2 regions of the Sphaerisporangium sp. NPDC005288 genome follow, and region 2 is predicted to be linked to the other one. Evidence: riboswitches for the same ligand, from Rfam matches in the RefSeq annotation. Region 2 holds a riboswitch; the other holds the start of a gene.
The links. A riboswitch is a leader RNA that binds a small molecule or an ion and turns the genes downstream of it on or off. The one in region 2 is predicted to bind cobalamin.
Positions count from the first base shown of each region.

Region 1: another riboswitch for cobalamin. It lies ahead of ABZU32_RS13075 (ribonucleoside-diphosphate reductase subunit alpha); the one in region 2 lies ahead of ABZU32_RS10440 (CbtB domain-containing protein).

Region 1 covers NZ_JBEXGT010000011.1:88,174-98,404, reverse strand. Annotated here, with positions in the region: gene ABZU32_RS13110 (glycoside hydrolase family 9 protein) at 1-27, opposite strand, end outside; gene ABZU32_RS13105 (LacI family DNA-binding transcriptional regulator) at 197-1,237, shown strand; gene ABZU32_RS13100 (histidine kinase) at 1,406-2,668, shown strand; gene ABZU32_RS13095 (response regulator transcription factor) at 2,665-3,333, shown strand; gene ABZU32_RS13090 (polyprenyl synthetase family protein) at 3,495-4,646, opposite strand; gene ABZU32_RS13085 (hypothetical protein) at 4,653-5,978, opposite strand; gene ABZU32_RS13080 (tripartite tricarboxylate transporter substrate-binding protein) at 6,225-7,187, shown strand; cobalamin riboswitch at 7,310-7,517, shown strand; gene ABZU32_RS13075 (ribonucleoside-diphosphate reductase subunit alpha) at 7,637-9,940, shown strand; gene ABZU32_RS13070 (ribonucleotide-diphosphate reductase subunit beta) at 9,940-10,231, shown strand, end outside.
Region 2 covers NZ_JBEXGT010000008.1:79,099-89,329, forward strand. Annotated here, with positions in the region: gene paaE (1,2-phenylacetyl-CoA epoxidase subunit PaaE) at 1-882, shown strand, start outside; gene ABZU32_RS10435 (histidine phosphatase family protein) at 961-1,800, opposite strand; cobalamin riboswitch at 1,844-1,991, shown strand; gene ABZU32_RS10440 (CbtB domain-containing protein) at 2,025-2,246, shown strand; gene ABZU32_RS10445 (CbtA family protein) at 2,266-3,069, shown strand; gene ABZU32_RS10450 (VWA domain-containing protein) at 3,141-5,537, shown strand; gene cobO (cob(I)yrinic acid a,c-diamide adenosyltransferase) at 5,630-6,232, shown strand; gene ABZU32_RS10460 (cobyrinate a,c-diamide synthase) at 6,226-8,130, shown strand; gene cbiE (precorrin-6y C5,15-methyltransferase (decarboxylating) subunit CbiE) at 8,117-9,361, shown strand; partial or broken gene cobM (precorrin-4 C(11)-methyltransferase) at 9,483-10,220, shown strand.

The DNA of each region.
Region 1 (10,231 bases), on a different contig from region 2:
GCGGCCCCTCCAGCGTGGTCTCTTCATGATGAACACCTCCGGCCTTCATGTTTCGTTACCGCATCATGGGATTGAGACGGGATCGGAGGACACCTCTCGGGCGGACTGGTCGCTCTGCCGCAGGTCACCGCGTCGATTTCACGAATGATTCTGAACATTTCACGAATGCTTCGTGCTCGTTCCGTAGACTCGATCCGTGACCAGCACAGGCCCTCCCGTTGAGATAGGACCGCGGCGCCGCCAGGAGGTCACGGTCGCGCAGATCGCCGCGCTGGCCGGGGTGTCCCCGCCGACCGTGTCCAAGGTGATCAACGGACGCTCCGGCGTGTCGGTGGCCACACGGCGGCGGATCGAGGAGCTGATCCACGAGCACGGCTGGCAGCGCCGGCCGGAGCGGGCCGAGTCCACGGCCATCATCGAGATCCTCTTCCAGGCCGTCGACAGCTTGTGGGCGCTGGAGCTCATCCGCGGTGTCAACCAGGTCGCCCGCTCCTACGGCCACACCGTGGCCGTCACGGACATGCAAGGACACAACTCTCCCCACGGCGAGTGGATCGAGGAGGTCCTGGCCCGGCGCCCCGCCGGTGTGATCGCCGTCTCGGCCGAGTTGGGCGACCACAAGCACGCGCAGCTCGCCAGCAGGTCCATCCCGCTCGTCGCGCTCGACCCGTACGGCGAGCCGGGTCACCGGGTCCCCTCGGTCGGCGCGACGAACTGGAACGGCGGCCTGTCGGCCACCCGGCACCTGCTGGAGCTCGGGCACCGCAGGATCGCGGTGATTAGTGGGCCGCTGACCGTGATGTGCTGCCGCGCCCGGTTCGACGGCTACCGCGCCGCCATGGACACCGCGGGCGTCCCCGTCGATCCCCGGTTTCTGCGGACCTGCCCGCTCTATGTGGAGGCGGGCCGCACCGAGGCGGAGGCGCTGCTCGCCCTGCCGGACCGTCCCACCGCCGTCTTCGCGGGCAACGACCTTCAGGCCCTGGGGGTGTACCAGGCGGCCCTGCGCGCGGGGCTGCGGGTGCCCGGCGACCTCAGCGTCGTCGGGTTCGACGACCTGCCGCTCGCTCAGTGGGCCGACCCGCCGATGACCACGGTGCACCAGCCGCTGGCCAAGATGGGCGCCGCCGCCGCGGAGCTCGTCATGGCCCTGGCCGCCGGTGACCCCCCGGAGCATCACCGCGTCGAACTCGCCACCCACCTGGTCGTGCGCGGCAGCACTACCTCACCGCCCTGAACGGCCCCCGGTGAGAGGGGCGCCGGGAGCCGGCACCGCGCACGGCCGCCGTGCCGCACCGCGGGTCTCCCCGTGCCCTGGACGCCGGGGCGGGGCGGGCAGAATGACGGGGTGCCGGTGCGGGCGGCGGTGAGGCCGCTGGTCAGTGGGGGGACCTATCGGCGGGCGGTGCATCTGCTGCTCGGCGGTGTGCTGCTGTTGCCGTACCTGCTGGTCGCGGGCATGCTCGCGCAGACCTTCGCCGTCGGCCAGGTGCCGCGCGGGGTGCTGGCGCTCGTGCTCGCGCTGACGGTCGCGATCGGCGTGGTGCCGCCGTTCCTGCGCGGCACCAGGGCGCTCGAGATCGTCGCCGCGCGTTCGCTGCTGGGCGTCGATCTGCCCGATCCGCCCGAGACGGCCGAGCGGGGGCGAGCGGCCTGGGAGACCCGGTCGCGGGCGGCGCTGTGGTTCGCCGTCCACCTCGCCGTGGGCGGGCTCGTCGGGGCGTTGATCCTGATCCCCCTGGTGACTGGGGTGATCCTCGTCGTGCGGTGGGCGGGCGCGGCCGGCGGCACGGTGGACCCGCCGTGGCTCGGGCCGCTGGAGGAGCAGGGCGGCGGCCTGCTCCTGCCGGTCGGCGTCGCCCTGCTGGTGGGCGTCGTGTACGCCGTGGCCGGGCTCGGGGCGCTGGCGGCGGTCATGGCGCCCGTCCTGCTCGGGCCGTCGGCGGCCGAGCGCATCGCCGCGCTGGAGGAGCGCGCGGCGAGGCTCGCTGAGCGCAACCGGCTGGCCCGCGAGTTGCACGACTCCATCGGGCACGCGCTGACCGTGACGATGCTGCAGGCCAGTGCCGCGCTCCACCTGCTGGACACCGATCCGGCCTTCGCGCGGCAGGCCCTGATCGCGATCGAGGAGACCGGGCGCGCCGCCACCGAGGACCTCGACCGCGTCCTCGGCATGCTGCGCGAGCCCGAGCCGCCGTCGTGGCCGGGGATGGCGGACCTCGACGGCCTGCTCGCCCATTCGCGGGGCACCGGCGCGGCGGTCAGCACGCGGATCGAGGGCTCGCTGGCCGGCCTGCCCGAGCCGGTGTCGCGGGAGGGGTACCGCATCGTCCAGGAATGCCTGACCAACGCGCTCCGGCACGCGGGCACGGTCCCCGTGACGCTGCGCGTCGCCGCCGACGGCCGCACGCTGGCGATCGAGGTGTCCAATCCCGTCACCGGGCGGCGCGCGCGGGAGGCGGGGGGCAGAGGGCTCGCGGGCATCCGCGAGCGCGTCACCCTGCTCGGCGGCGCCATGACGGCGGGCGAGGAGTCCGGGCGCTGGCGCGTCTCGGTCCGGCTCCCGGCGGAGCAGGGCCGGAAGGCGGTACGACGACCGGCGGGCGGGGGGCCGAGGCGTCCCGGTGAGGGGGCGGCCGGCGCGGTGGAGGAGGGGGAGGGCGCGTGACCATCCGGGTGGGCATCGTCGACGACGAGGAGCTCGTCCGGGTCGGCCTGCGGGTGATCATCGGGGCGCAGCCCGACCTGGAGGTGGTGGGCGAGGCCGCCGACGGGGCCGAGGTCATGGCGATGGTCGCCCGCACCCGGCCGGACGTGCTCCTCATGGACGTGCGCATGCCCGCCATCGACGGCATCGAGGCCACCCGCCGGCTGCTCGCCGCGTCCGGCACCCCGCCGCGCGTCCTGGTCATCACCACCTTCGAGAACGACGACCACGTGTACGACGCCCTGCGGGCCGGGGCCAGCGGGTTCGTCCTCAAGCGCACCCGCCCGGCCGAGGTCGTGGAGGCCGTCCGGCTGGTCGCGCGGGGGGAGTCGCTGGTGTTCCCGGCGGCGATCCGGCGCCTGGCCGGCGCGCACGGCCGCGGCGCCCCGGGCGGGCCGGCCGCCGACCGGCTCCGGCGGGCCCGGCTCACCGAACGGGAGGAGGAGGTGCTGCGGCTGATGGCCACCGGCCTGTCCAACGCCGAGATCGCCGCCCGGCTGGTGGTCGGGGCCGAGACGGTCAAGACCCACGTCGGCAACGTGCTGGCCAAGCTCGGGGCCCGCGACCGCACGCAGGCGGTCATCGCCGCCTACGAGTCCGGCTTCATCGCCCCGCCGGCTCCGTGAGGACGCCGGGTGTGCCGGGCCCGTGGTGGCCGGTGCCCGGTATGCCGGAAGGGTCGGTGAGGGATCCGGCCGGACGGTGACCTCGCCGGCATGCCCGATGGGGCTCATGACGCCGGCGGCCGGGCGTACCGGTATCCGGAGGCGGGTGCCGGGAGACCGGGTCAGGGGCCGGTGTCAGGAGGCGGGGCCGGGGGAGTGGCGCGGGAGACGACGTGGTCGCAGAGGTCGCGCAGGGCGTCGCGGGCGGGGCCGGGCGGCAGCGGCTCCAGTGCCCGGCGGGCGTCGTCGGCGTGGCGCCGGGCCTCCGCGTGCGCCTGCGCGAAACCGGGCGAGCGCCGCAGCAGCTCGGCGGCCTGCGCGACGTCCCTGCCGCCGGTGATCCGTCCGGAGGCGAACATCCTCCGCAACCGCGCCGAGTCTCGCCGCTGACGCCGCAGCAGCGCCGAGTCGGCTTTCTCGCGTGTTTCCGGTGTTCCGGCGGTGTGCCCGCCGGTTTCCGGCATGCCGGAGGTGCGCCTGCCGGTTCCCCGCGTCTCCAGGGCGCGGTCCCGCCCGCGGGAGCGGCGGGAGGCGAGGGCGCGCAGGAGGGGCAGGGTGGCCACGCCCTGGCGCAGGTCGGCGTTCGACGGCTTGCCGGCCCGCGCCGTCGGCTCGGACAGGTCGAGCAGGTCGTCGGAGAGCTGGAACGCGATGCCCAGCGCCTCCCCGTAGGCTTCCAGCGCGCCGGCCGCCTGGTCGGTCGCCCCGGACGCGCGCGCCCCGAGTCCTGCCGCGAGCGCGAACAGGGCGGCCGTCTTGTCGGCGATCACGCTCATGTAGTACCGCTCCGGGTCGTCGCCGCGACCGGCCCCGACCGTCTCGCGGAGCTGGCCGGTGACCAGCCGGGTCAGCATGCGGGCCTGCGCCTCCAGGGCGGCGGCGCCGAGCGGCGCGGCGAGTTCGCCCGCCTTGGCCACCAGGTAGTCACCGGCCAGGATGGCCACGCGGTTGCCCCACCGTGCGTTGACGCTGGGCGCGCCGCGGCGGACCGGAGCCTCGTCCATGACGTCGTCGTGGTACAGCGAGGCCACGTGCATGAGTTCCACGGCCGCCGCGGCGCGCACCACGTGGGGGTGGGCGGGGTCGCCGAACCGCGCGGCCAGCAGGACGACGGTCGGGCGCAGGCGCTTGCCGCCGGCGTTCAGCAGGTGCGTGGCCACGGTGGTGAGGAAGGGATCGCGCGGGTTACGCAGCGTGGAGCGCAGCAGCTCGTCGACGCCGGCGAGCGACCGGCGCGTCCACGCGGCGAGCGCGTCGTCGGAGATCACCGGCACGGCCGCTCAGCCCTTCCGCCCGCAGGAGCGGCACGCCGTCCGCCGCCGCAGATAGTAGCCGTAGGTGGCGACCGCCAGTGCGACGCCCCACAACGGCCACAGCGCGTGCGTCATCACCAGGACCACGCTGTAGCCGGTGATGTGCCACATCGCGGGCGAGGTGACGATGCCCAGCCCCGCCGCGAACGCCACGGGGGAGACGTAGGCCGCCGGTATCACGGCGAGCAGGACCGGGACGCGGCGCCCGGCGATCCCGGGCATCCAGCGCGGGAAGACCTCGCCCCAGCGCTGGACGAGCCCGAGGGTGAGCACCGCCCCGACGACCGCGAAGGTCGCCAGGCCCGCGCCCGCCCACACGCCGCCGCTCTCGTGCAGGCCGCGCAGCATCGCCGGGTCGATGCCGAGAGGGATGCCCGCCAGCCAGGCGAGGCGGCTGACCGAGTAGAGCAGCGGGATCACGACGGCGGCGGCGGTGGCGAGGCGCGCCCAGGCGGCGGTGCGCGCGCGGGCGGCGGCGGGCACGTCGCCGTCGCGGCCGCACCGGCCGCAGGCGCCCCGGCCGCGGCGCTGCCACGACAGGACGGCGGCGCCCACGAGGAATCCGCCGGCCAGGGACCATGCCTGGTTCAGCAGCGACCAGTCGAACACGGTGGAGTAGTCGATGCCCTTGGGCCAGCCGAAGGGCGCGCCGAGGATCAGCATGGGGGCGTATCCGGTGAGGGCGAGCAGGTCGGCGCCGGGGACCAGGACCATCAGGGAGAGGGCGGCGGCGTAGCCGAAGGTCAGCAGCGCCGCGCGCGGCAGCCCGCGCGGGCGCACGGCGTGGCGCCCGGCCATGGCGAGCACCGCGACCGAGGTCGCGAGCAGGACGCCGGCGAAGACGGGTGCGGCGACCTCGGCGGAGACCCCGCGCAGGACGGGCGCGGCTCTTGCCGAAGACGGGCCCTCGAACGGGTACCCCCTCCCCGTCATCGTCCAGGACAGCGCCACGAAGCCGTAGACGGCGGCCCACGCCGCGGCGGCGTACCCGGTCCACCCGCCCGCGACCGCTCCGCCGCGCGGCGCCGCCCCCGGCGCCGCCCCCGGGGCCGCGCCCGCACGGCCGGACGGCAGGCCCGCCCTGTCGCCGGATGCGGTCGCGTGGCGGGACCGGACGTCCGTCGCCTCCTCGGAGGCGTCCGTGCGCCTGGACGGGGCGCCTGCGGTGTCCTTCGGCGTGGACGCGTGGCGGAGCGGGGCGCCGACCGGCGTCGTGGACGTGTGCGCGGGGCCGGGTGGGTTTCTCGGCGGGTCCGCGGGGGTGCTGGGCGGGGTGGTCGGTGCGGGGGACACGGTCGCTCCCTTGGGGGACGTGGGTGGGGTGCGCGGACTCGCGCGTTCCCACGTTCCATCGGGCCGCCGGGCCGCCGACTCCCCCCGGGACGGGAACCTCGTCCCCCGTACGGGGGATCGTGACGATCCGGGCGCCGGCGCGGAGTCCAGAGGGGTTCGCAGCGGACGGCCCGCCGGGGGAGGCGGGCGTGTGTGTGGAGCTGGAAATGGGCATTTAGTTCAATAACGGGGGAAAGGGCGTGAAGTATGCGTCGTCGGCAGGTGCTCGCGCTCGGTGCCGGGCTCGTGGCGCTGGCGGCGGGATGCGCCGAACCCTCCGGTCCGCGCAGGCTCGGGTCCGCGACCCTGCCCGTCGTGGTACCAGGCCCGTCCGGCGGCGAAGCCGATCGCGTCGCGCGAGCGCTCAAAACGGTCGCGGAACGCGACGCCCTGGTGCGGGAGCTCCAGGTGGTGAACAGGCCCCAGTACACCGCGCTGAGCGAGTTCGGCCGGGCGCGGCGCCCGGGGCAGGTGCTGCTGGCCGACCCCGAGCTGGTCGGCACGGTCGGCGCGGCGCGGCAGGCGACCGCGTTCGCGGGAACCACGCCGCTGGCCCGGCTGTGCGGCGAGTGGGAGGCCCTGGTGGTGCCGGGCGGCTCCCGCCTCGCGACCTTCGGCGCCTTCGCCGACCTCGTGCGCCGCGACCCGGGCGGGCTCGCGCTGGGCGGCCGGGCCGAGGGCGGGGTGGACCACGTGCTGTTCGGCATGCTGGCGCAGAGCCTCGGCGTGGACGCGCGCCTGCTGCGCTACGTCGCCTACCCCACCAGCCGCGAGGCGGTCACCGCCCTGGCCAAGGGTGAGGTGGGCGCGGTCCTGGCCGGCCAGAACGGCGTGCGCGCCGCCCTGAAGGCCGGTGAACTGCGCGCGCTCGCCGTCTCCTCGCCCGACCGCCTCCCCGGCGTGGAGGCGCCGACGCTGCTGGAGTGCGACACGCACGTGGACTGCGCGAACTGGCGCGGGCTGGTCGGGCCGGGCGTCCTGTCCGAGGCCGACCGGGCCGCGCTGACCGGGATGTGCCACGACGTCGCCGGCTCTCCGCGCTGGAGGGAGGTGTGCGCCCGCAACGGCTGGGCGCCGCTGTACCTGGACGGGGAGGACTTCCGGCAGTGGCTCCGTGTCGAGTCCGCCCGCCTCGGCCGCGCCCTCGGCGAACTCGGCCTGCGCGTCTGAGGCGCCGCATCGCACCAAGGGAGCGGGGCCGTGCCGAGGCGGCCGGGGCATCGCCCGCGCCCGCTTGAGTGGGGTCGCGTACACAACCTGTGGGGGTGCTTGCGCTCGGGGCCACTAGATGTAGGATCCTGATCGTCGCTGGTTCGCCCCCCGGGGCGACGTGAGAGGGAACCCGGTGAGATTCCGGGGCTGCCCCGCAGCGGTGAGCGGGAACGAAAGCCGTCATATGAGCACTGGGCCGCGATAGTCGGCGGCCTGGGAAGCGACGGCCGGTAGGCATGTGCCAGGCGCCCGCGAGCCCGAAAACCTGCCGGTGACGCTGGAGTCGTCCAGGCCTCGAGGGTGGGCCGCGTGACGGGGTCGTCCGGCGTGCCCGCAGGGTGCCGCTCACCGGACGTGCGCCGCCGCGTGCCCTCGTACGGGGATTCGAGCGCACGAGGAGAGAGCACGTGACCGTGACACGCGATTTGCCGCCGTCCCACTCGCGGGAGGACGACGGTGGCGGAGGCGGGCGGCGGGCCGCGGACCGGCGCCTGGCCATCGAGGAGGCGGCCGCGCGGGTCATCGCCGACCCGGCCAACTCCCGGGTCGCGGCGCGCCTGCTGGCCGAGGAGATCGCCGAGGAGACCGCCGCGCACGGCGTGCGGTCGTTCTCGCAGTCGGTCGCCGCCACGCACGAGGCCGGCCTGGTGCAGGACGCCCTCGCGAAGTTCGTGCGGGACAACGCCGCCGAGCTGGACGCCCTCGTCGACCCCGAGGGGGACGCCCGGTTCGAGTACTTCGGGCTGCGCACCGTCTACGACCGCTACCTGCTGCGCCACCCGGTCACCCGCGGCGTCCTGGAGGCGCCGCAGCACTTCTTCCTGCGCGTGGCGTGCGGCCTGGCCGACGGCGTCGCCGAGGCGGGCGAGCTGTACCGGCTGATCTCGACGCTGTCGTACCTGCCCAGCTCGCCGACGCTGTTCAACTCCGGCGCCCGGCGCCCGCAGCTGTCGTCGTGCTTCCTGCTCGACTCCCCGCGCGACGAGCTGGAGGCCATCTACGAGCGGTACGGACAGGTGGCGCGGCTGTCGAAGTACGCCGGCGGCATCGGCATCTCCTGGACCCGCGTCCGGTCGCGCGGCTCGCTGATCCGGGGCACGAACGGGCACTCCAACGGCATCGTGCCGTGGCTGCGGACGCTGGACGCCAGCGTCGCGGCGGTCAACCAGGGCGGCCGGCGCAAGGGCGCGGCCTGCGTCTACCTGGAGCCGTGGCACGCCGACGTCGAGGAGTTCCTCGAACTGCGCGACAACACCGGCGAGGACGCCCGCCGCACCCACAACCTCAACCTGGCCAACTGGATCCCCGACGAGTTCATGCGCCGCGTCGAGGCCGACGGCACCTGGTCGCTGTTCGACCCCAAGGACGTCCCCGAGCTGGTCGACCTGTGGGGCGAGGAGTTCGACCGCGCCTACCGGGCGGCCGAGGCCGCCGGCCGGCACGTCCGTCAGCTGCCGGCCCGCACGCTGTACGGCCGCATGATGCGCACGCTCGCCCAGACGGGCAACGGCTGGATGACCTTCAAGGACGCCGCCAACCGGGCCTCCAACCAGACCGCGCGCCCGCAGAACGTCATCCACCTGTCCAACCTGTGCACCGAGATCCTGGAGGTCACCAGCGACGCCGAGACCGCCGTGTGCAACCTCGGCTCGGTCAACCTGGCCGCCCACCTGGTGGACGGCGAGGTCGACTGGGCGCGGCTGCGGGCGACGGTGGCGACGGCGGTGCGCTTCCTGGACAGGTCCATCGACCGGGGGTTCTACCCGACGCCCGAGGCGGAGGCGGCCAACCGCCGCTGGCGCCCGATCGGCCTCGGCGTGATGGGCCTGGCCGATGTGTTCTTCGCGGCCCGCCTGCCGTTCGACTCGCCCGAGGCGCTGGCGCTGTCCACGCGGATCGCCGAGGAGATGGCCCTGGCCGCCTACGGCGCCTCGGCCGCCCTGGCCGCCGCGCACGGCGCGCACCCCTCCTACGCCGACACCCGCGCCGCCGGTGGAGTGCTGCACCTGGACCATTTCCCGCAGGCGACCCCGGCCCACCCGCAGGAGTGGGAGGCGCTGCGCGCGAGGATCGCCGAGACGGGCCTGCGCAACTCGCTGCTGCTGGCCGTGGCGCCCACGGCGACGATCGCCTCGATCGCGGGCTGCTACGAGTGCGTCGAGCCGCAGGTGTCCAACGTGTTCAAACGCGAGACGCTGTCGGGCGAGTTCCTGCAGGTCAACCGCTATCTGGTGCGCGACCTGCGGCAGCGCGGGCTGTGGACGCCCGAGATGAGGGACGCCGTCAAGCGCGCCGACGGGTCGGTGCAGGAGATCGCGCAGATCCCCGAGGACCTCAGGCGGCTGTACCGCACGGCCTGGGAGCTGCCGCAGAAGGCGCTGATCGACCTCGCCGCCGCGCGCCAGCCGTACATCGACCAGTCGCAGTCGCTGAACCTGTTCATGGCCGCTCCCACCATCGGCAAGCTCTCCTCGATGTACGCCTACGCCTGGCGGGCCGGGCTGAAGACGACCTACTACCTGCGCTCGCGCCCGGCCACCCGGATCGCGCAGGCCACCGTCGCCGCCCAGGCGCCCGCCGCGGCCCCGGGCCCCGGCGCGCCGGCGTTCCCACCCGCTTCCCTACCCGCGTCCGGGCCCGTTCAGGCGCTCGACCAGGACGCCGTCGCCTGCTCCCTTGAGAACCCCGAGATCTGCGAGGCCTGCCAGTGATGCTGCTCGACCCCGGCATGGACCTGACCCTGCGCCCGATGCGCTACCCCGAGTTCTACGAGCGCTACCGGACCGCCATCCGCAACACCTGGACGGTCGAGGAGGTGGACCTGCAGTCCGACCTGGCCGACCTGGCCGAGCTGAGCGCGGGCGAGCGTCATCTGATCAACCGGCTGGTGGCGTTCTTCGCCACCGGCGACTCGATCGTGGCCAACAACCTGGTGCTCAACCTGTACCAGCACCTCAACGCGCCCGAGGCCCGGCTCTACCTGTCGCGGCAGCTGTTCGAGG
Region 2 (10,231 bases):
ATCTGCGCGCCGGCGGGCGGCCCGCTGCGCATAGGGGTCAGGGAGATCCCCGACGGGCTGTTCTCCACCCGGCTGGTGCGCCGCCTGAGGCCGGGGGAACAGGTGGAGGCGCTGCCGCCCACCGGGGGCTTCACCGCCGACCTGTCCCGACCGGCGGACCACGTGTTCGTCGCCGCCGGTTCCGGGATCACCCCCGTGCTGTCGATCGCGTCGTCCGTGCTGACGGTGCCCGGGTCGTCGGTGACGCTGTTCTACGGGAACCGCACGACGCGAACGGTGATGTTCGGGGAGGAACTGGCCGATCTGAAGGACTCCGCGCCCGCCCGCGTCCAGGTCGTGCACGTCCTGTCCAGGGAGCCCAGAGAGCCCGAGCTGTTCACCGGCCGCCTGGACCGTCCGAAGCTCCGCCTGCTGCTCCCCGCCCTGACCGACGTTCCGGCCGTCGCCCACTGGTGGCTCTGCGGCCCGTACGGGCTGGTCAAGGACGCCAAGGCGGTGCTCGCCGAGCTGGGCGTCGCTCCGGAGCGCGTCCACCACGAGCTGTTCTACGTGGACGAGCCGCCGCCACCGCCGGCCCGCCGGGTCGCGGGGGTCTCCGAGGAGGCGGTCGCCAAGGTGACGGTCGTCCTGGACGGCCGGGCCACGTCCATGCCGCTGCCGCCGGGCCTCACCGTGCTGGAGGGGGCGCAGCGCGTCCGGCCCGACCTGCCGTTCGCCTGCAAGGGAGGCGTGTGCGGCACCTGCCGCGCCAAGGTGACCGACGGGACGGTGGAGATGCGCCGCAACTTCGCCCTCGAACCCGCCGAGGTGGCGGCAGGCTACGTGCTGACCTGCCAGTCCATCCCCCTGTCGCCCGACGTCACCGTCGACTTCGACGCCTGAGTCCGCGCGGCGCCGGGGATTTCCACGGATCGCGGGGTGGCTGAGGCGGCCGTTCGGGGGGTGGGGTGGTGCGGTCTGTCAGGCCGGGCGGGGGAGGCGGAGGCGCCAGCGGCCGGCGTGGGAGGTGAGGCGGACGCTGGTGAGCGGCTCGGCGTCGATGCGCCAGAACGTCTCCGGGGGCGCGCCGAGCACGTGCACGAGGGCGGCCCTGATCACGTCCGGATGGGTGACCGCGATGATCCTCCCGCCGCCGCCATCACCGCCACCGCCACCGCCACCGCCCTCGCCGTGCGCCGTGCGCAGCCAGGCGGCGACCCGCTCGATCAGGGCGAGCACCGATTCCCCGTCGTGCGGGGCGGCGGCGGGGTCGGTCAGCCAGGCCACCAGTTCCTCGGGCTCCCGGGCCTGGATCTCGGCCAGCGTCCGCCCCGCCCACCGGCCGGCGTTTCGGTCGCGCAGCCCGTGGTCGACCACGGCGGTCAGGCCGAGCCCGGCCGCCGTCTGGAGGCACCGCACCGCCGGGCCGCACAGCACGACGTCCCGCCGGCGTGCCGCAGGGCCGCGCAGAGGAGCGGTCGTGCCCGGGACGGCCTCAGTGGTCGTGCCCGAACTGCTCTCGGTGGTCGCGCCCGAAAGCCTCTCGGCGGTCGCCCCTGGGGCCGTATCAGAGGTGACCTTCGTGGCTGTGCCCGGGGCGGCTCCGGCGGTCGTGTCCGGGACGGTCCCGGGGGTCGTACCCGGGGCGATCCCGGCGGCGTCGCTCGGGACGGGGAGGGTGCCGGTCTGGGTGAGGAGGGGGACGGCGCGGGTCACTTCCTGTCGTCCGCGGGCGTTGAGTTCCTCGTCGTCGAGGGGGAACGCGGCTCGCTGGAGCGAGTCCGTGAAACCATGACAAATCAGGATAAGTCGGGCTGACACTGCATCCTCTCTGTGGCATAAGAGGGGCGATTGTCACTCTTCGCCCCATTGACGGGACCATGGTTCACGCGTAGCGTCCAACCGACATTGTTGACGGTGTGGGGAAGCCAGCGAGACTCTGGCACGGCCGCGCCACTGTGACCGGTCCCTCCGGGCCGGGAGTCAGACCCTCCGTCGTCACCGCCACCCCGCATGGGACGCGTGATCCCGAGGAGGCACGACAAATGGCTCAGGCCGTTCCGCATTCCCCGTCCGCTCCGCTGAGCATCCCCGTTCGCATTCCCGTCCGGGAGTTGCTGCCGTGGGCCGTCTTCGCCGGAGTGCTCGCCCTCGCCCTGCTGTACTTCGTCGGCGCGGAGCAGGGGGCCACCTCCCTGATCTCCGGCAACACCGTCCACGAGTTCGTGCACGACGGTCGTCACCTGCTCGGCTTCCCCTGCCACTGACACGGGAACCGGCAACGGCATGGTGAAGAACCTGCTGGTCCGCGGCATGCTCGCGGGCCTCGTCGCCGCCGCCCTCGCCCTGGTGTTCGCCTGGATCTTCGGCGAGCCCCAGGTGGGGGCCGCGGTCGCCCTGGAGGGGCACGCCCACGCGGGTCAGGCCGGCCACGCGCTCGCGCCGGCCGCCGGAGCCCTCCCCGCGCCGGACCTCGCTCCGCACGCGCACGCCGATGCGGCCGGGGACACCGACCACGGAGAACCGTTCAGCCGGGCCGTCCAGTCGACCGTGGGCCTGGCCACGGCGGTCGGCGTCTACGGCCTGGCCGTGGGAGGCGTCTTCGCGCTCGTGTTCGCCTTCGCCTACGGACGGCTCGGGGCGTTCACGCCCAGGGTCACGGCCGGTCTGCTGGCCGCGGCCGGATTCGTCGCGGTCGAGCTGGTCCCGTTCCTGAAGTACCCGGCGAACCCGCCGGCCGTCGGCGATCCCGCCACCATCGGGCGGCGTACCGCGCTGTACTTCGTGTTCGTCCTGATCGCCGTGCTCCTCGCGGTCGCGGCGGTGTCGCTGGGCCGGAGGCTGGCCCCTCGCTTCGGGAACGGCGACGCGACGGTGCTGGCCGTGGTCGCCTTCCTGGCCGCGGTCACCGCCGCCGGACTGCTGATGCCCGGGGTCGAGGAGGTGCCCGCTGACTTCCCCGCCGTGTTGCTGTGGAGGTTCCGGCTGGCGTCCGTCGGCATCCAGGCCGTCCTGTGGAGCGGCCTCGGGCTCGCGTTCGGCCTGCTCGCCGACCGGATGCTCGCTCCGCGTCGCGCGCCCGCGCTGTAGCCGACGAGAACGACAAGCGCCGACCCGAGCCGGCGGCCCGCTGGGGCGCGCCGCCGAAAGGACACCGACACATGCCGGACCGGCCCATGACGGCCGAGGGACTCCTCCACTACCCGTTCACCGCGGTCGTGGGGCACGAGGACCTCAAGCTGGCCCTGATCCTCAACGCGGTGTCCCCGCGCACGGGCGGCGTGCTCGTCCGCGGGGAGAAGGGGACGGCCAAGTCCACGATCGTGCGGGCCCTGGCGGCGCTGCTGCCCCCGGTCGCGGTCGTCGCGGGATGCCGCTTCTCCTGCGACCCGGCCGCGCCTGACCCCGGCTGCCCCGACGGGCCGCACGACAGCGACCGGCCGCACGACACAGAAGGAGTGCATGACACCGAAGGGCAGCGCGACGACGGGCGGCACGACGACGAAGGGCCGCGCGACAACGGGCGGCGCGACGACAACGGGCGGCGCGACGACGAAGGGACGCCGGACGCCGAAGGGCCGGGCGCGCTCGTGCGGGCCGCCCGGCTCGCGGAGCTGCCGGTCGGGGCCTCCGAGGACCGGCTCGTCGGATCGCTGGACCTCGAACGCGCGCTGACCGAAGGGGTGAAGGCCTTCGACCCGGGCCTGCTCGCGACGGCGCACCGGGGCGTCCTGTACGTCGACGAGGTCAACCTGCTGCACGACCACCTCGTGGACCTGCTGCTGGACGCCGCGGCGCTCGGCACCTGCTACGTCGAGCGCGACACCGTGTCGGTCCGGCACGCGGCCCGGTTCATCCTCGTCGGCACCATGAACCCGGAGGAGGGGGAACTGCGTCCCCAGCTTCTCGACCGGTTCGGACTGACCGTCGAGGTCGTGGCCTCCCGGGACCCGGCCGAGCGGGCCGAGGTGGTGCGCCGGCGGCTGGCGTACGAGGAGGACCCCGAGGGCTTCGCCGCACGATGGCGGGAGGCGGAGCGGGCGCTCGCCGCTCGGGTCGCCGAGGCCCGCGACCGCCTGGGGCGGGTCACGCTCACCGATGCCGCCCTGCGGAGGATCGCCACCGTCTGCGCCGGCCTGGAAGTGGACGGGATGCGCGCCGACCTGATCACCGCCCACGCCGCCGTGGCGCACGCGGCCTGGCGGGGGGACACCCGGGTCACCGAGCAGGACATCCGGCAGGCCGCGCGGCTCGCCCTGCCGCACCGCCGCCGGCGCGACCCGTTCGACGCTCCCGGCCTGGACGAGGCCGAACTCGACGACCTGCTCCGCCGCGCGGCGGCCGCCGACGCGGACCCCGACCCGAATCCGGACCCGGACCCGGACCGCGATCCCGACCCGGGCTCCGCGTTCGATCCCGACTCCGACCCGGACCTCGACCCCGATCCCGGCGCCGGCCCGGATGGCGGCTCCGGTCCGGATCCCGCCGCCCGTCCGGACGGCGACTACGGCCCGGATCCCGGCGCCGGACCGGCTCACCGTGCCGATCCCCGCCAGGACGGCTACGGCGCCGACCACGCGTCCCGTCCCGACCATGGATCGGGGTTCGACCGGGAGACCGCCTTCGACCTCGATGACTCGGGGCGGCAGGACGTCAGTACCGGAATGGCCGGTACGGGGTCCGCCTCCGAGCACCCGGACGGGCAGGAGGCGTCCGGGCGGTCCGGACGCGGCGCGACCGGAGAGCAGCGGACGACGCCGGCGGGTGAGCCGTACCGGGTACGGGCGCTGACCGTGCCGGGCCTCGGCACGGGCGCTCCCGGACGCCGGTCCCGCGCCCGCACATCGCACGGACGCGTCACCGGGTCGCGCGCGCCGTCCGGCCGGCTCGGCACGCCGCACCTGACGGCGACCCTCCGCGCCGCGGCGCCCTACCAGCGGGAACGCGGCAGGACCGGGCCGGGGCTGGTCGTGCGGCCCGCCGACCTGCGCGAGGTGGTGCGCGAGGGCCGCGAGGGCAATCTCGTGCTGTTCGTCGTGGACGCGAGCGGCTCGATGGCCGCCCGCCGCCGTATGGGCGCGGTCAAGGGAGCCGTGCTCAGCCTGCTGCTGGACGCCTACCAGCGCCGCGACAAGGTCGGCCTGGTCACCTTCCGCGGCGCCGGAGCCGAGCTTGTGCTGCCCCCGACCTCGTCGGTGGAGGCCGGGGCGGCCCGCCTGCGCGATCTGCCGACCGGGGGACGGACCCCGCTCGGCGCAGGGCTGCGCCGGGCCGCCGGAGTGGTGCGCGCCGAACGGCTGCGCGACCCCTCGCGCCGGCCGCTGCTGGTGATCGTCACCGACGGCCGGGCCACCAGCGGCACGGACGCCGACGTGCGGCGGTCCGCGGCGCTGCTCAAGGGCGTCGCCGCCGTGGTGGTGGACTGCGAGACCGGCCCGGTGCGGCTCGGGCTCGCCGTGCGCCTCGCGGGGCTGCTCGACGGCGAGGCCGTACGGCTGGAGGACCTCGCGGCCGGAGGGCTGCGCGATCTGGTCCGTGAACGACGCAGGGCCGCCTGACATGCGGCGCAGGGCAAGCGGCGGGCGGGCGGAGAACACCCGCTCCGTGGCCGCGACGACCGTGGCCGCGACGACTGGAAAGGTGGCATGAGGTGCCTCAGGGGAAGCCGGAGCGCGTGCCGGACGACGGCCTGACCACGCGGCAGCGCCGCGCCCGGCCGCTCGTGCTCCTCCACACCGGCCCCGGCAAGGGGAAGTCCACGGCCGCCTTCGGGCTGGCACTGCGGGCATGGAACCAGGGCTGGCCGATCGGCGTGTTCCAGTTCGTCAAGTCCGCCAAGTGGCGCGTCGGGGAGGAGCGCGCCCTGACGGTGCTCGGCGCCTCCGGCGAGGGCGGCACGGTGGCGTGGCACAAGATGGGCGACGGCTGGTCCTGGGTCAGGAAGCCCGGAGCCGAGGAGGACCACGCCGCCGACGCCCGCGAGGGTTGGGAGCAGATCAAACGGGATCTCGCCGCCGAGACCTACCGGCTGTACGTGCTGGACGAGTTCACCTACCCGCTCACGTGGGGCTGGATCGACGCCGAGGACGTCGCCGCCGCGCTCGCCGCGCGGCCGGGCACGCAGCACGTCGTGATCACCGGCAGGAACGCCCACCCGCGCCTGGTGGAGATCGCCGACCTGGTCACCGAGATGGGCAAGATCCGGCACCCGATGGACGCGGGACAGAAGGGCCAGAAGGGCATCGAATGGTGACCGCGCTCCCGCGTCTGGTGATCGGGGCTCCGTCCTCGGGCGCGGGCAAGACCACGGTGGCGACCGGGCTGATGGCGGCGTTCACCGCCAAGGGCCTGGTGGTCTCCCCGCACAAGGTCGGACCTGACTACATCGACCCCGCCTACCACGCCCTCGCGGCGGGGCGGCCCGGGCGGAACCTGGACCCGTGGCTGGTGGGGGAGGACCTGATCGCCCCTCTGCTGCTCCACGGGGCCGCCGGGGCGGACATCGCCGTCATCGAAGGCGTGATGGGCCTGTTCGACGGCTCCGCCACCCCCGGCGCCGGCCCGGCCACCGCCACGGATACGGGTGTGGGCACGGCCACAGGCCTGGGAACGGGTGTGCGCACGGCCACAGGTGTGGGAGCTGGCGCAGGCGCGGGCATGGGAACGGGCGCGGGCATGGGCATGGGCGCGGGCACGGATCTCATGACCGGCGTGGGCGGTGGGACGGGCCCTATGGCCGTGGCCGGCGCGGATACGGATCTGGCGTCGACGGCGCATGTCGCCCGGCTGCTGGACGCGCCGGTCGTGCTGGTGGTGGACGTGTCCGGGCAGGGCAGGTCCGTCGCGGCGCTGGTCCACGGCTTCATGTCCTTCGACACGCGGGTGCGGGTCGGCGGGGTGGTACTCAACCGGGTCGGCTCCCCGCGCCACGAGCGGATCTGCCGGGACGCGCTCGCCGAGACCGGCGTGGAGGTGTTCGGGGCCATCCCGCGCACCGGCGTGGCGGCGACGCCCGCGCGGCACCTCGGCCTGATCCCCCCGGCCGAACGGGCCGGCGCCGCCACCGAGGCCGTGGCCGCGATGGGCGAACTGGTCGCCGCCACCTGCGACCTCGCCGCGCTGGTCCGCCTCGCCCACACCGCGCCCCGGCTCACCGCCTCCCCATGGAACCCCCACGAAGCGCTCGCCGCGAACCTCCACGAAGCGCTCGCCGCACGACCCCATCCCTCGCACGTGGACGCGTCCCAGGACGTGATCCGCGACGTGGTGGCATCGGCGCGGGGCGGGGTGCGCGACGTGGACGGGGTGCCGGGCGTGGCGGGCGGCCTGGACGGGGTGCCGGTGCCGGGCGTCATGCGCGGCCAGGACCGGGCGCCGGCCCCGGAGGTGGTGGTCGCGGTGGCCGGGGGGAAGGCGTTCACGTTCGGGTACGCCGAGCAGGCGGAGCTGGTCCAGGCGGCGGGCGGCATCGTCGTCCCCTTCGACCCGTTGCGTGACGAGCGCCTGCCGGCGGGCACGCGGGCGGTGCTGCTGCCCGGCGGCTTCCCCGAGGTGTACGCGGCGGAGCTGTCGGCCAACGAGCCGCTCCGGCGCGCGATCTCCGCGTTCGCCGGGCCCATCGTCGCCGAGTGCGCGGGCCTGCTCTACCTGTGCCGCGAACTGGACGGGCGTCCCATGTGCGGGCTGGTGGACGCGACCGCCGCGATGACCGACCGGCTGACGCTCGGCTACCGCGCCGCCGTGGCCGTACGGGACTCGGTGGTGACCCGCGAGGGCGAACGCTACCGGGGGCACGAGTTCCACCGCACACGGATCACCCCCGCCGCCGGCCCGGTGACCTCGGCGGACTCCTCCCCGAAGGGGGTGACGCCCGCCCCTTCCTCCGGGAGGGCACCCGTCCCTCTCTCCGGGATGGCTTCTTCGTCTCTTTCCGGCATGGCCTCCGCGTCCCTCTCCGGGGTGGTGGCGTCTGCCTCTCTCTCCGGGATGGCGTCCGCGCCTCTCCCCGGCGCGGCGCGCGAGCCCTTGTTCCGCTGGCGGGGTGGCGCCGACGGGTACGGCGGTCCCCGGCTGGCGGCCTCCTACCTGCACCTGCACTGGGCCGGCAGTCCGTACCTGGCCGCGAGGCTGGTGGCCGGTGCCCTCCGCTAGCGTGCCGCCGGTCGTCGTGGTGGGCGTCGGCGCCGACGGCTGGGACGGGCTGTCACCCGCCGCACGGGCCGAGGTGGCCGCCGCCGAAGTGCTCATCGGCAGCGTCCGGCAGCTCGCGCTCATCCCGGACACCGGCGCCGAGCGCGTCGCCTGGCCCTCCCCGATGCTGCCCGCCGTTCCTGGGGTCCTGTCCCGGCACGCCGGCCGGAAGGTGTGCGTGCTGGCCAGCGGCGATCCGATGTTCCACGGTGTCGGCACGACGCTCGTCCGGCTGCTCGGCGCCGGCCGGGTGCGCGTGCTGCCGCATTCCTCGTCGGTCTCGCTGGCCTGCGCCCGGATGGGCTGGCCGGTCGAGGACACCGGCGTCGTCAGCCTCGTCGGCCGGCCGGTGGAGTCGCTGAACCGCTCCTTGTGGCCGGGCGGGCGCGTGCTGGTGCTCAGCGCGGACGGGGCGACCCCGCGCCTGGTCGCGCGCCTGCTCCGCGACCGCGGATACGGCGCGACCGTGATGACCGTCCTCGAACGGCTCGGCGGTCCCGCGGAGCGCACCCTCACCGGCACGGCGACCGAGGCAGCCGGCGCGGGCGGGTGGTGCACCGTCGTGGACGCGCTGAACATCGTCGCTCTAGAAGTACGAGCCGATCCGGACGCGGCCCCGCCGGTGCCCCTCTCCCCGGTCGCCGGCCTGCCCGACGAGGCGTACGAGCACGACGGGCAGCTCACCAAGCGGGAGGTCCGCGCGGTGACGCTGGCGCTGCTCGCCCCGCTGCCGGGACGGGTGCTCTGGGACGTGGGCGCGGGCGCCGGCAGCGTGGCGATCGAGTGGAGCCGCGCCGCCCCAGGCTGCGAGGCCGTCGCGGTGGAGGCCCGGGCCGACCGTGCCGAGCGCATCGCGCGCAACGCCGCGTCGCTGGGCGTGCCCGGCCTGCGGATCGTCACCGGCACGGCGCCGGCTGCCCTGGCAGGGCTCGACCCGCCGGACGCGGTGTTCGTCGGCGGCGGCGCGACCGTCCCGGGCATGGTCGAGACGTGCTGGGCCGCGCTGCGTCCCGGCGGGCGGATCGTGGTCACCGCGGTGACCGTCGAGTCGGAGGCGGTGGTGGCGTCCTGGCACGCGAAGACGGGCGGCGAGCTGACGCGCATCGCCGTCCAGCGCGCCGGGGGGCTCGGCGGATTCACCGCCTGGCGGCCCGCCCTCCCGGTCACCGTGTGGACGGCCGTCCGCCCATGACCGCGCTAAGGGGCGCGGCCGCGGGTGGGGAGCCACGGGCGACGGCCGGCGGCCGGGCGAGGAAGAGCGCGAAGACCACACAGATGTCCGGCTTCGGCCGGGAAGGAAAGGAAACGACGGCGTGACGGTGCATTTCATCGGAGCCGGGCCCGGTGCGGCCGACCTCATCACCGTGCGCGGGCGCGACCTGATCGCCGCCTCACCGGTGTGCCTGTACGCCGGTTCCCTGGTGCCCAAGGAGCTCCTCGCGTACGCGCCCACCGGGGCCCGGCTGGTCGACACGGCCCGGCTCACGCTGGACGACATCGTGGCCGAGATGCTGAGCGCCCACGCGGCGGGACTGGACGTCGCGAGGTTGCAGTCGGGCGATCCGTCGATCTACAGCGCGATGGCCGAGCAGATGCGCCGCCTGGACGCCGCGGGGGTGCCGTACGACGTGACCCCCGGCGTCCCCGCGTTCGCCGCCGCCGCCGCTTCGCTCAGGCGCGAGCTGACGGTGCCCGGCGTCGGGCAGACGGTCGTGCTGACCCGTACGTCCGCCCGCGCGACCCCGATGCCCGAAGGGGAGGATCTGGCCACCCTGGGGCGCAGCCGCGCCACGATGGTGCTGCACCTCGCCGTCCAGCGGATCGCCGCCGTGGTGGAGGAGCTGATCCCCGCCTACGGCGCCGCCTGCCCGGTGGCCGTGGTCGCCCGGGCGAGCCGCGACGACGAACTCGTCCTGCGCGGCACCCTCGCCGACATCGCCGCGAAGGTGACCGAAGCGGGGGTCGTCCGCACCGCCGTGATCGTCGTGGGCGGCGTCCTGACCGCCTCCGAGTTCCCCGACAGCCACCTGTACTCCGCCGGCCGCGACCGCGGCCCGCAGCA